3 regions of the Lysinibacillus louembei genome follow, and region 2 is predicted to be linked to each of the others. Evidence: riboswitches for the same ligand, from Rfam matches in the RefSeq annotation. Region 2 holds a riboswitch; each other region holds the start of a gene.
What was found. A riboswitch is a leader RNA that binds a small molecule or an ion and turns the genes downstream of it on or off. The one in region 2 is predicted to bind thiamine pyrophosphate.

Region 1 (3,894 bases), 1.9 Mb from region 2:
AGCCTAGATGTAGCTCTTGAAATGTGCGTGTATACTCTGAGTCTTCAAGCGGCTTAATGGTAATCTCTTCATTCGTAGTAGCTGTACAGGCTGTCAGTATTGCTACTACAGCAATAATTAAAAATAGCCATTTTTTCACTTCTCAACATCTCCCTTTTCCTAATCATACAAAAACTGAGCACAAATTGCATGCTCAGTTTCAAAAATCTACTATTTTTTAAAATCATTTACCGTTTGCGCAATATTGTCGCTTTGGCAAATCGCTGAAATAACAGCGACGCCATCTGCACCTGCTGCCAGCACCTGTGCTGTACGCTCTGGTGTAATACCACCAATTGCAACAATTGGGAAATCAGGATAGCTTGCACGTGCCTTTTGTAAAAACGTCACACCTGCTGGCTCATTGGCATCCGCCTTTGAATTGGTCGCAAAAATAGGTCCGATGCCAACATAGTCTGCACCACCCGCAACGGCTGTCTGCATTTCCTCATTGTTATGAACAGAGACACCGATAATTTTATCCGCAAATTGTGAGCGAATTTTAGCCAGCTCACTATCATCCTGCCCTACATGCACACCATCTGCATCAATAGCTAAGGCAAGTGCCACATCATCATTGATGATAAAAGGAACGCCGTACGTGCGACAAAGCTGTTGGCAGCGTTTAGCAAAGTTTAACAACGCCTCACCTTGTAGCGCCCCCTCACCTTTTTCACGCAATTGGAAAATAGTCACACCTGCCTGCAACGCTTCCCCTAAAATAACGAGTGGGTCACGCTGACAGTTAGTAGTTCCCATAATAAAATATACAGCTAACGACGCACGTTTCAATGTAGCTTCACCTGCCCTTTCATTTGCGCTTTACGGTAGGCAAAATGATTTGTCGGTCCATGCCCATTGCCAATATTTAACGGATGCGCAATCGCTGCCTGAATGAAATGCTTCGCCTCAATAATGGCGTCGCGCAGTGCATAGCCCTTTCCTAAAAAGGCTGTTAAAGCAGCTGAGAAGGTACAGCCTGTGCCATGCGTATGCTTCGTATCGATGCGTTCACTGCTCATTGCGAAGAAGGAGCCATCTGCAAAAAATACCATATCGACCGCTTCCTCGCCTTCTAAGTGTCCGCCCTTCATCACAACACATTGCACGCCAAGTGCTAATATTTTTTTCGCAGCCGCTTCAATGTCTTGCACGCTTTCAATTTGAATGCCTGTAATTTCCTCTGCCTCTGGAATATTCGGCGTTAACACTGTTGCGATTGGCAGTAGCTTTGTTTTTAATGCCTGCACCGCCTCTTGCTGCAATAAGCTAGCACCACCCTTGGCAATCATTACAGGGTCAACTACGAGCTGTACGCTATGCTGCTGTAGCTCCATTGCCACAGCCTCAATAATATCTGCTGAAAAAAGCATGCCTGTTTTCACAGCCTTCACTTGTAAATCCTCAAATACCGCCTTGATTTGTGCCACCGTAAATTCAGGCGAGACAGCTAAAATATCTGAAACACCGAGCGTGTTTTGAGCCGTTAAGGCCGTAATAGCTGATGTGCCATAAACCCCTAGCTCCTGAAATGTTTTTAAATCCGCTTGGATACCAGCTCCGCCACCGCTATCCGAGCCTGCAATTGTCATTACAATGTCCATTCTCATCAACCTTTCGAATACTTTTCTAAGCCATTCAATATTTCTATTTGGAACGAGCCAATATACGCTGTGTTGCGCTCCGCATCCTCTGCAATTTGCTTATATGTTTGTAAAAGCTCCGCTAAATTTGCGACAGGCTCACCTTCCACTGTCAACGCAGCAGTACAAAGTGCACTTAATAGACAGCCTGAGCCTGTCACCAATGTCATACGCTCATGTCCACCTGCTACTTTTTTCACAATTGTTCCATCTGTGACAATATCGACCGCACCTGTTACAACTACAATTGTATCATATTTTTTTGCCACTTCCTGTGCAACTGCGATTGTATCAATATTACCTTGTCCACTATCGACGCCTTTTGCTCGCCATTCCACACCTGCGATTGTAGCAAGTTCGCCCTCATTGCAACGAATTAATGTAAACTTCACTTGCTGTAGCAATTGCTGAATCACTTCTTGACGGTAGCTCGTTGCGCCAACACCAACTGGATCTAACACAGCTGGCACCCCTTGCTTGTTCGCCGCTTTTCCGGCTGCCAGCATTGCAGGCACCTTCGATTGATTTAATGTACCAATATTGATGAGTAGCCCACTTGCAATCGATGTCATTTGTTCAACTTCGCTTACTTCATCAGCCATCACAGGAGATGCCCCGATAGCTAGTAGTCCATTTGCCGTGAAATTTGCGACAACATAGTTGGTAATGCAATGAATTAACGGTTGCTGCTGTCTAATTTTATAGATGGTCATCATTATGTAGCCTCTTTCTTTCAATTTTCGACAAAAAAAGCCCTCTAAAAAATAGAGAGCCTCACATACAAGGTTTGGTTGCTCCCTACGCCAGTGTTAACTGAACAGGTTCAAAGGGTCAGGTTTTAACCTTCTCAACGCTGAACGCGTCCCCCTGCAAATCGTCGTTATTTCTTATCGTAGCACTATTTATCATATTTTCCAATACATTCGAATCTTTTTTCTCATCTATTCGTTATAGTAAGGAAAGAGGTGATGTTATGAAAAAATGGATTTCAATTGTTACTGCCGTTGCTGTTGTATGCGGTGTAGGCTATTATTTCTTAGGCAAGGAAATAAACAAAGGCACCTCACCACAAGCAGATGGCACAAATGACTATATGGTTATTTTAGGCGCAAAAGTTCGACATACTGGGGAACCGTCTCTCTCCTTGCAAACAAGACTTGACACGGCTGCTGCTTATTTGCAGGACTATCCACATGTCAAGGCGATTGTGTCAGGTGGGCAAGGGCGCGATGAGCCTGCAAGCGAGGCGTCCATTATGGCGGCTTACTTAATGAATAAAGGCATCGCAGCAGATCGCATTATACTAGAGGAAGCGTCTACTTCTACATATGAAAATTTACTGTTTTCAAAGGAGCTATTACCAGTGGATATTTCTAAAATCACGATTGTGTCCAACGATTTTCACCTACAACGGGCAAAATTTTTAGCGGGGAAGGTAGGGCTAGAGGCAGATGTGCTTGCAGCAGAAACACCATCATCTGTGGAGAAAAGAGCTAACCAGCGCGAGCGACTTGCGTTGTTGAAGGCGTATTTGTTTGGAAAATAAACAAGCGGCTAAGAAATACTTCCCTTAGCCGCTTTGTATGCTACTTCACCCAAGCGACAAAATTGTCAATTACTTGGTCTAAAAATTTAACTGTTGCTTCGTCTGTTAAGTTGCCTGCCTCGTCAAACTTTGTATGTGCTGCACCGATATATACTTCGTTGCCTTGTAAAACTGGCGAACCAAGACCTTGTGCGAATAAAATATCGCGCAAATGCATTTGTGCTTTAACCGTTCCTAAATTGCCCATTGATGCGCCCATCACGATAGAAGGCTTGCCAATCATCACTTTATCAACGCGTGATAACCAGTCAATTACATTGCCTAGTACACCTGGAATGGATGCATTGTATTCAGGTGTTACCCAAAGTACCGCATCTGCTGCCTTCACTTTTGCCTTAAAATCAATCACTGACTGCGGCGGATTATTTTCCTCGTCTTGGTTATACATCGGAATATCATGTAATGATAAAATCTCGACCGTTATTTTTTCCGCATAACGTTTTTGAATAAATTCAGCTAACATCATATTGTATGATGCTTTACGTAAACTGCCTACGATTGCTACAACGTTCATACTATTGCCTCCATCCAATTGCTTTCTTCGTCAAATATGCCCGAAAATTATCTACTTCAAACATATTCTTATATAGCTTACTCGACAAACAA
Region 2 (3,894 bases):
CGCATAGCGTTCCCAGCGGCTTGCCTCTTGTACACCCCAAGCCTCTGCTCCTTCTTTATAGCGTGGAGATAGCCATTCCTGACTGCGTTGCACAAGCTCAGGATTTAAGTCAGGCTCTGCTTCAATTAAAATATCTGCAGCCTCTTCTGGATTGTTAATCGCAAATTCATAGCCTTTATACACTGCATTAATGAATGCTTGCACTGTTTCAGGATCGTTTTCAATCATATCATCGCTTGTAATGATAAGCGGTGAATATGTGTCTAGCTCTGGCGCAAAATCAGCTGGCTGAATAAAATTCATATCCGCTCCACGAAGCTCCCCTTCGATACCTGTCCATGCATAAAAAATACTGACAAAATCAATATCTCGCTCCATCGCAATAAAATAATCTGTATTGCCGACTTGCACCATATTTATTTTTGAAGCATCTCCACCTTCTTTATTCATCACAGCTTGGAGAGAAGCCTTTTCTAGCTCAGAGCCATATGCACCATAAACACGCCCTTCAAAATCTTTTGGTGTTTCAATCCCCTTCGATTTTGGCGTATAGTAGCCGCTCGTATCTTTCTGTATAATCGCTGCAATTGAAACTATAGGGAGATTTTCTGAGCGTGCTTGTGTCACCTGACTTTGGAAGCTAATTCCGAATTGCCCTTTTCCAGAGCCAATTATTTGTTCTGTGCTTACCTCACCTGGCAGCATGATTTCAACATCTAGCCCCTCTTCCTCAAAGAAGCCTTTTTCCTTCGCTACATAAATTCCTGTATGATTCGTATTTGGTGTCCAATCTAAGAAGAGCTGAACCTTTTCCTTCCCTTCACTTTCCTGTGACTGACATCCGACTAAAAGAAGGAGCAGCGCCAAAAATGAAAAACATCTTATCATTGCTTTCATCAATATATCCTCCTGTTATAGCTTCACTTTCTCATCACGTTGTGATAACCATTTTTCAAATGTATAAGACATTTCCCAAAATGCTAGCTCATATTCCTTCGCGATAATAAATTGCTCTTTCACTTTCTCTTTTTCCTTTTCGCTCATATCCTCAACAAGTGAGTTTAATAAATCAATTTGTCCTTGCGTTGCCTCTTGGAACCAATCACTTGCATATGTCGCAAGCCAGTTGCGATAAATTTCAGGCTCTGGATTTGCATGCTCATACGTCTTTCCAATATCCGCATATAGCCAGTAGCACGGTAGCATCGCGGAAATCACGTATGCTAAATTGCCGTGCATTGTTGAACGATATAAATGCGATGTATAGCCATAAGCAGTCGGTGCTGGTTTAAAGTTGTCCATATCCTCATCTGTAATATTTAAAATTTTTGCATGCTGTTCATGCACCCCTAGCTCAGCCTGTGCCGTCCTGCTCGCTGTTTCGGCAAGCAATGAAGTAATGGCAAAGTCATCCGCCTGTGCTGCTGCCAATGCATGTACTTTTGCATAATGGTTTAAATAATAAATATCTTGCAAAATGTAATTTTTAAAGATGTCAAAAGGTAAATCCCCTTTCACAATTCCTTGGACAAATGGGTGATGCAAGCTTTTTTCCCAGCTATCCTTTGTTGCTAAACGTAATTCATCAGTAAATTTCATAAAAAACCCTCCTAATTGTTCTTTTTCTAAAAGGAACGCATAGAAGGGGTGTGTTTTTTAAATGAAATGTTATATACAACAAGTTCATTTCCCATCTACTTCCCTCCGCTCGTCCTAACGAGATCAGGTTCTAAGAGTAATTCTCAGCCATCATTTGGCACCCCTAGTAGAAAAAGAATTATATTTTAATTTCAAATTCATCATACCGTATAGAAATTAATTGTCAAATGTTTTTTTAAAATAATCACTCTAGTTAATTGAGAAACATTATCACTTATAGTATAATGAATTACATACAACGGAGTAGGGAGAAGATAAAATGCAAATCTATTGGACTAAAATAAATAAAATTGTTGAGGAAACACCTGAGGTTAAAACATACATGCTTGACCTTCCAGAAGGCTTTACATGGGAAGAAGGCTCTCACACTCATTTTGCACTAAAGGGCTTTAATGAGGGAGATAAACCGAATCGTAGCTTAATCCGCCATATGTCTATTTCTACTTTACCGCATGAAAATTCAATCGGTATTACAACACGTATCCGAGAGAAGTGCTCTGAGTTTAAAACAATTTTAAGAAATCTTGAAATTGGCAATGAGGTAGCCATCTTTAAAACACATTCAAATGTACCACTGAAAAGAGAAGATAAAAATATTTACTTGTTATCATCAGGTGTCGGTCTAGCAACTTTCAGACCGCTTGTGCTTGATTATTTCAAACGCGCTGACAACGTTAAGCAAATGCATTCTTTAAACATTGATTCATCAAAGGATTTCTTATTCACTACTATTTTTGAATCTGCACCCGATAAAAATTTCACAGCACAATTTGTCGATAATCGTAAAGACTACTATGAAGCTGTGAAAAATCTTGCTTCGGACAAAGATGGACTATTTTATGTTGTTGGTAGCGATGAATTCCTTGTGCAGAACATTGAAGTGCTGCGTGAGCAAGGCATCCAGCCAGAGCAAATTATTCTTGATAAGCATGAGCAACAAAAGCCTGAATTTTTATCTAAATAGGTTATATTAAATTTCTTCTAGAAAAAGCCTTTGGAAAGCAGATTTCTAAAGGCTTTTTAAGGCTATAGAGGATATCTATTTTTTAATCTCTCCAAAAGTAATTTTCATACTAGGTGCATATATGAAAGAGGAGTCGATGTTAAAGACCTGTGAAAACAGTAGCTCAGCCTCAAATTGTTCATGCGCTTCCTTAATTGTGATTCCTCGTTTTTGCAAGCTTTCAATAAATAGCTCTTTATTAACAGGCTCTCCACCTACTCCATCTTCCTTGAGTGAGTGAAAGAATTTTTGTTTATTTTGTTGATTCATATCAGAATATTTGAGGTATTCCAGTTGTGTATCCCAATAATACTTTTCCATTTAAATCCCCCAATCTTTTTTTAGTAACAAATATAGTTTCACATTCCAATAATACCTTGACACTGAAAAGCATACTACCAAAAACGACATTTATTAAAAAATAAATACAACTCTACTTTATCAATAGAAATGATAATAAAAAACCTCTCTCGACAACCGAGAGAGGTTTTGAAAACGCTGATATAACAACGATATTAACGCTTCGAGAACTGTGGTGAACGACGAGCGCCGCGTAAACCTGGTTTTTTACGCTCTTTCATACGTGCATCACGAGTTAATAAACCTGCAGATTTAAGTGCTGGACGGAAATCTGGGTCAACTTGTAATAAAGCGCGTGCGATACCGTGACGGATTGCACCAGCTTGACCTGTGAAACCACCACCGTTTACATTTACGTGAACGTCGTAGCTACCTTTTGTTTCAGTTGCTTCAAGTGGTTGGTTGATGATTAAAAGTAAAGTTTCGTATGGTAGGTAATCAGCAACATCACGGTTGTTGATTACGATTGTGCCTTCGCCTGGTACTAAACGTACGCGAGCTACTGAGCTTTTACGGCGACCTGTGCCGATGTATTGAACTTGTGCCAAGATTGTATCCTCCTATTAATGTAGTATATTATCCACGAAGCTCGTATGCTTCTGGTTTTTGTGCTGCATGTGGGTGCTCTGCGCCAGCATAAACATTAAGTTTGCCGAACATTTTACGACCTAAAGAGTTTTTAGGAAGCATCCCTTTAACCGCTAACTCGATCATTTGAGTTGGGTATTTTTCTTTCATTTCGCCAGCTGTGCGTTGTTTTAAACCACCAGCGAATTGAGTGTGACGGTAATAGATTTTACCCTCTAATTTGTTACCTGTTAATTCGATTTTGTCAGCGTTGATGATGATTACGTGATCACCTGTGTCAACGT
Region 3 (3,894 bases), 1.8 Mb from region 2:
ATGGCATGCTTCATGGCAGAAGCCATTTTTACAGGATCTTTAGCACCTGATACGGCTGTATTTAATAATACCGCATCTGCACCAAGCTCCATTGCCTGTGCGGCATCTACCGCAGAGCCAATTCCTGCATCAACGATAACAGGCACCTTTGCTTGCTCGATAATAAACGATAAATTAAGTGGGTTGACAATGCCCATACCAGAGCCGATTGGGGAAGCACCTGGCATGATTGCATGACAGCCTAAATCCTGCAGTCGTTTTGCTAGCAATACATCATCCGAAGTGTATGGTAAGACGATAAAGCCTTGTTCAAGTAATAGCTCTGTTGCACGCAACGTTTCTACTGGGTCTGGTAGCAATGTTTGAGGGCATCCGATAATTTCTACTTTCACCATATCACATAAACCAGAGGCTTTTGCTAAATTAGCAATACGCACAGCTTCCTCCGCGTTTTTAGCACCTGCTGTATTCGGCAAGAGCGTATAGTTTTGCACATCGATTTTTTCTAAAAAATTTGGCTGTGTTGGCTCGAAAATATTCATGCGACGCACAGCAAATGTTAAAATTTCAGTTTCTGATATTTTTATAGCTTCCTTCTGTATATCGAAATCTGTAAATTTCCCTGTCCCTAATAATAAACGTGAGTTAAAATGGTATGGTCCAATGTGTAACATCATTATCCTCCTCCTACAAACTGTACAATTTCAATATGATCATTTGCTTGAATTTTTTTGCCATCACGTTCCGAAGGCTGTAAAATTTCGGCATTTATTTCTACGATGGCAAGCTCCTTATTGAGCTGTAAATGGTCAAGTAACTGCACGACAGTTGTAATCGACTGTGGCACTTCCATACGATGACCGTTTATATATAAGTGCAAAATAAACACCTCCTTTAAATCGTAAAGCGCTGCAATGCAAATGGGGCTAAACGCTGTTTCGCTGTATTGTCGCCTAATAATGCTTGGCTACATAAAAGCCCTGTAATAGCACTTAATAAAATGCCATTGCGATAATGCCCTGTGCATAAAAATAAATTGCTATATGGCGTCTCTCCCATAATTGGTAGCCCATCCATTGTTTGTGGTCGCACCCCACACCATGTTTCAATAATTTCTGCCTTCGTTAATGAGGGCAGTATTTGAATTGCACGTGTTAATAAAGAATGGATGCCACCAGCTGTCACGGCATCGTCTTCTTGTAAAGGGTAGCTTGTCGCGCCAATTAATATCATTTGCTGCTGTTTTGGTACGATATAGCAGCCATCTGTTGAAAAAATAGTTGCCTTTGGTAGTTGATCCGCTTTTAGCATTAAGCATTCGCCTTTGACAGGCTGCATTGGGCAATTAATGTTTAATGTAGCTGCCAGCCTTGGTGTCCAAGCACCTGCTGCTAAAACTACCTGTGAAACGGCATAGCGGGCACAAGCTGTTTGCACATATGTAATTTGCTGTTGCTCCTTTTCAATTGCGATTACTTCCTCGTCGATGATATTTGCCCCAAGCTGCTGTATGGCGAGAAATAATGCTTTTGTTAAAGCTCTTGCATTTACTTGATGATCTTCGTAAATATGGAAGCTGCCTGCAATGACTCGCCCTAATAATGGCTCGTAGTGCTGTAAATCGCTTTGATTTAACCAATGAATAGATGCAGGGCGGTCGTTATGCAAAAAGTCGTATTGCTGCTGTAAATCTTGCAAGCCTTGTTTGTTTGTCGCAATTTTAATAAGCCCTGAAGGCAGTAACCCTACATCTTGTCCTGTTAATTCAAACAGCTCCTGTGCAATTTTTTTATGCAATGTCCGGCTTTCCAGTGCTAAATTATAAAGCGGAGAAGGGGCATAAAATTCATTTTGACCACCGAGCATACCACCAGCTGCAAGTGATGCTGTTGTTGTTTTTTCTGCATGGAAAAGCGTTACCTGTTGCTGTTGCTTTAATAATTGATAAGCAATGGATAGTCCGATGACACCGCCACCGATAATCGTAAAGCCTTCACACTTCATACATTGCCCCCCTTAATCAAAAAACATTGAGATTGCCGCATAGCCTTGTGCACCAGCTTGCAGCACCTTTTGGATATTGCTATGTGTCACGCCACCTAGTGCCAACACAGGTATTTCAATTGCTTGACATATATCAGCGAGCGCTTGAAGCCCTTTAGCAGGTACATCGAGCTTACAAGTAGTCTGGAAAACGGGAGAGAAATAAATATAATCCATACCCATTGCCACACTTTGGTGAGCTTCCTCCTTTGTATGTGCAGATTGTCCACATAAGAAAGGGTACTGTGGCGCATTGATTGTCTGATTTGCTGCAAAATGGCAACCGAGTAAGCCATATTTGTAAGCGAGCTCTATATGCGTATGAACAATCAATTGTTTTGCATTAACACCTGCTTGTAGAAGCGCAGCAATCCCGTTATCAATTTCTGCAAAGGTGAGCTGTTTTTCACGTATAACAATCGCATCCACAGCAGGAGTGATTGCCTTTATTTGAGTGATTACTTGTGCTGTTAGACCTTTACCGCTCGTGATGGCATGAATCATTTTGCTTTCCTCCAATAAAAAAAGCGTTACCTCTCCTATAGGAAAAGTAACGCATACTTAAACATCGTAATGACGAATAGGCGACCACTTTCCTACGCTAGTATGAACTAGATCAGGTTCCAGGAATCCCAAAGTTTACTTTGATCTCAGCCGTTCACAACGGCACCTCCAGTGGATAGCTATGTAATTAGTTAACAATATAGCATATGTTTTTTAAGCTGTCATCATGAAAATTATTAATAAGGATAGCTAGTAATTTATCGATATATGTTATTATAGGAGAAATAAGGAATTAATGAACAGTACATAGAGGATGTTTTTCAATATATTCATTGTGAAAAATGCTATAGATGAAAAGCTATATTTGAAAGAATAGGAGTATGAAGCTAAATGAAAAGAAGTATGATGCAAAAACGCAAGATTATTTTAATTGCTATACTCGCTGTTGTACTATTTCTGACAATTGTCTTTCCTTATTCAATTTTGAGTGTTTATCCTGCGGTTCAAGTGAAGATAGATACAGCTGAGCAACAAAAATATAATGAGGATTTTGCTGTATTACGCTCATTGTTTGAAGGGCGGATGGGCCAACCTGATCATGTTGTAACATATTCCATTTCTGTACTGTTATTGTACCAAATGGAATGGCTAACAGAAGCTAACCATCATATGTGGCGTAGTGATTGGGAGCCACTTTTGACAAATGTACAATCAGTGAAAAAAGAGCTTATTCGTCTAAGCTTACAAGAGGATAATTTTTCGGATGAGGCAAAAGTATATTTACAGCAAATGATTGAAGCTATTATGGAAATAGAGGGGACTGTATTGCAACACACAAATGGTCATACAAGAAAGCATATTGAAACATCACTGCGTAATTTACATAGTGATATAGCAACTTCATTGAATCTATATGTGCAATTTTGGCAAACTTATTATGCTAAATAAGCTTGAATCATTTTGTTTGATAGGGCAACAAAATGATTCGAGCTTTTATTTTGTGGAATTTTCTTAATATTTCCTGAGCAATATTTTTCTTACTTGTCAATACCTTTTAAAAATAGTTGCGAAAAGTGCATGAGTCGCTCTTTTCTTGTCTTCATATCGGCTCGGTATGTGAAAGTAATTATACCATTGATTGAGGTATATGCCATTTGACTAGCGGCTTCTATGTCCTCAATATGCCATTCGTTTGTTTCATTACCAGTCTTGAATATGTCATAGTAAATATCGAGACGTTTGCATCAAATAACGTTGTTGGTGAATTAGCAAATATAGCGAATGAATCGGTAATGGGAGCTGTTGAAGTAGCAAGTCTCACAAATTTAACAGAGCTTGCAGCAAAAG

Region 1: linked by a shared signal. The riboswitch ahead of thiM (hydroxyethylthiazole kinase) and the one ahead of tenA (thiaminase II) in region 2 are both predicted to bind thiamine pyrophosphate.
Region 3: linked by a shared signal. The riboswitch ahead of R6U77_RS16895 (thiamine phosphate synthase) and the one ahead of tenA (thiaminase II) in region 2 are both predicted to bind thiamine pyrophosphate.

The regions. Positions count from the first base shown of each region.
Region 1 covers NZ_CP137624.1:3,089,242-3,093,135, forward strand. The annotation lists gene R6U77_RS15365 (hypothetical protein) at 1-139, opposite strand, end outside; gene thiE (thiamine phosphate synthase) at 211-831, opposite strand; gene thiD (bifunctional hydroxymethylpyrimidine kinase/phosphomethylpyrimidine kinase) at 828-1,643, opposite strand; gene thiM (hydroxyethylthiazole kinase) at 1,649-2,395, opposite strand; TPP riboswitch at 2,461-2,561, opposite strand; gene R6U77_RS15385 (YdcF family protein) at 2,656-3,228, shown strand; gene R6U77_RS15390 (NADPH-dependent FMN reductase) at 3,269-3,802, opposite strand.
Region 2 covers NZ_CP137624.1:1,208,335-1,212,228, reverse strand. The annotation lists gene R6U77_RS06010 (ABC transporter substrate-binding protein) at 1-897, opposite strand, end outside; gene tenA (thiaminase II) at 913-1,599, opposite strand; TPP riboswitch at 1,683-1,774, opposite strand; gene R6U77_RS06000 (dihydropteridine reductase) at 1,919-2,623, shown strand; gene R6U77_RS05995 (hypothetical protein) at 2,699-2,983, opposite strand; gene rpsI (30S ribosomal protein S9) at 3,178-3,570, opposite strand; gene rplM (50S ribosomal protein L13) at 3,599-3,894, opposite strand, start outside.
Region 3 covers NZ_CP137624.1:3,381,243-3,385,136, reverse strand. The annotation lists gene R6U77_RS16910 (thiazole synthase) at 1-674, opposite strand, end outside; gene thiS (sulfur carrier protein ThiS) at 677-889, opposite strand; gene thiO (glycine oxidase ThiO) at 895-2,004, opposite strand; gene R6U77_RS16895 (thiamine phosphate synthase) at 2,017-2,547, opposite strand; TPP riboswitch at 2,620-2,727, opposite strand; gene R6U77_RS16890 (hypothetical protein) at 2,938-3,495, shown strand; gene R6U77_RS19890 (TetR family transcriptional regulator C-terminal domain-containing protein) at 3,585-3,728, opposite strand; gene R6U77_RS16885 (hypothetical protein) at 3,702-3,894, shown strand, end outside.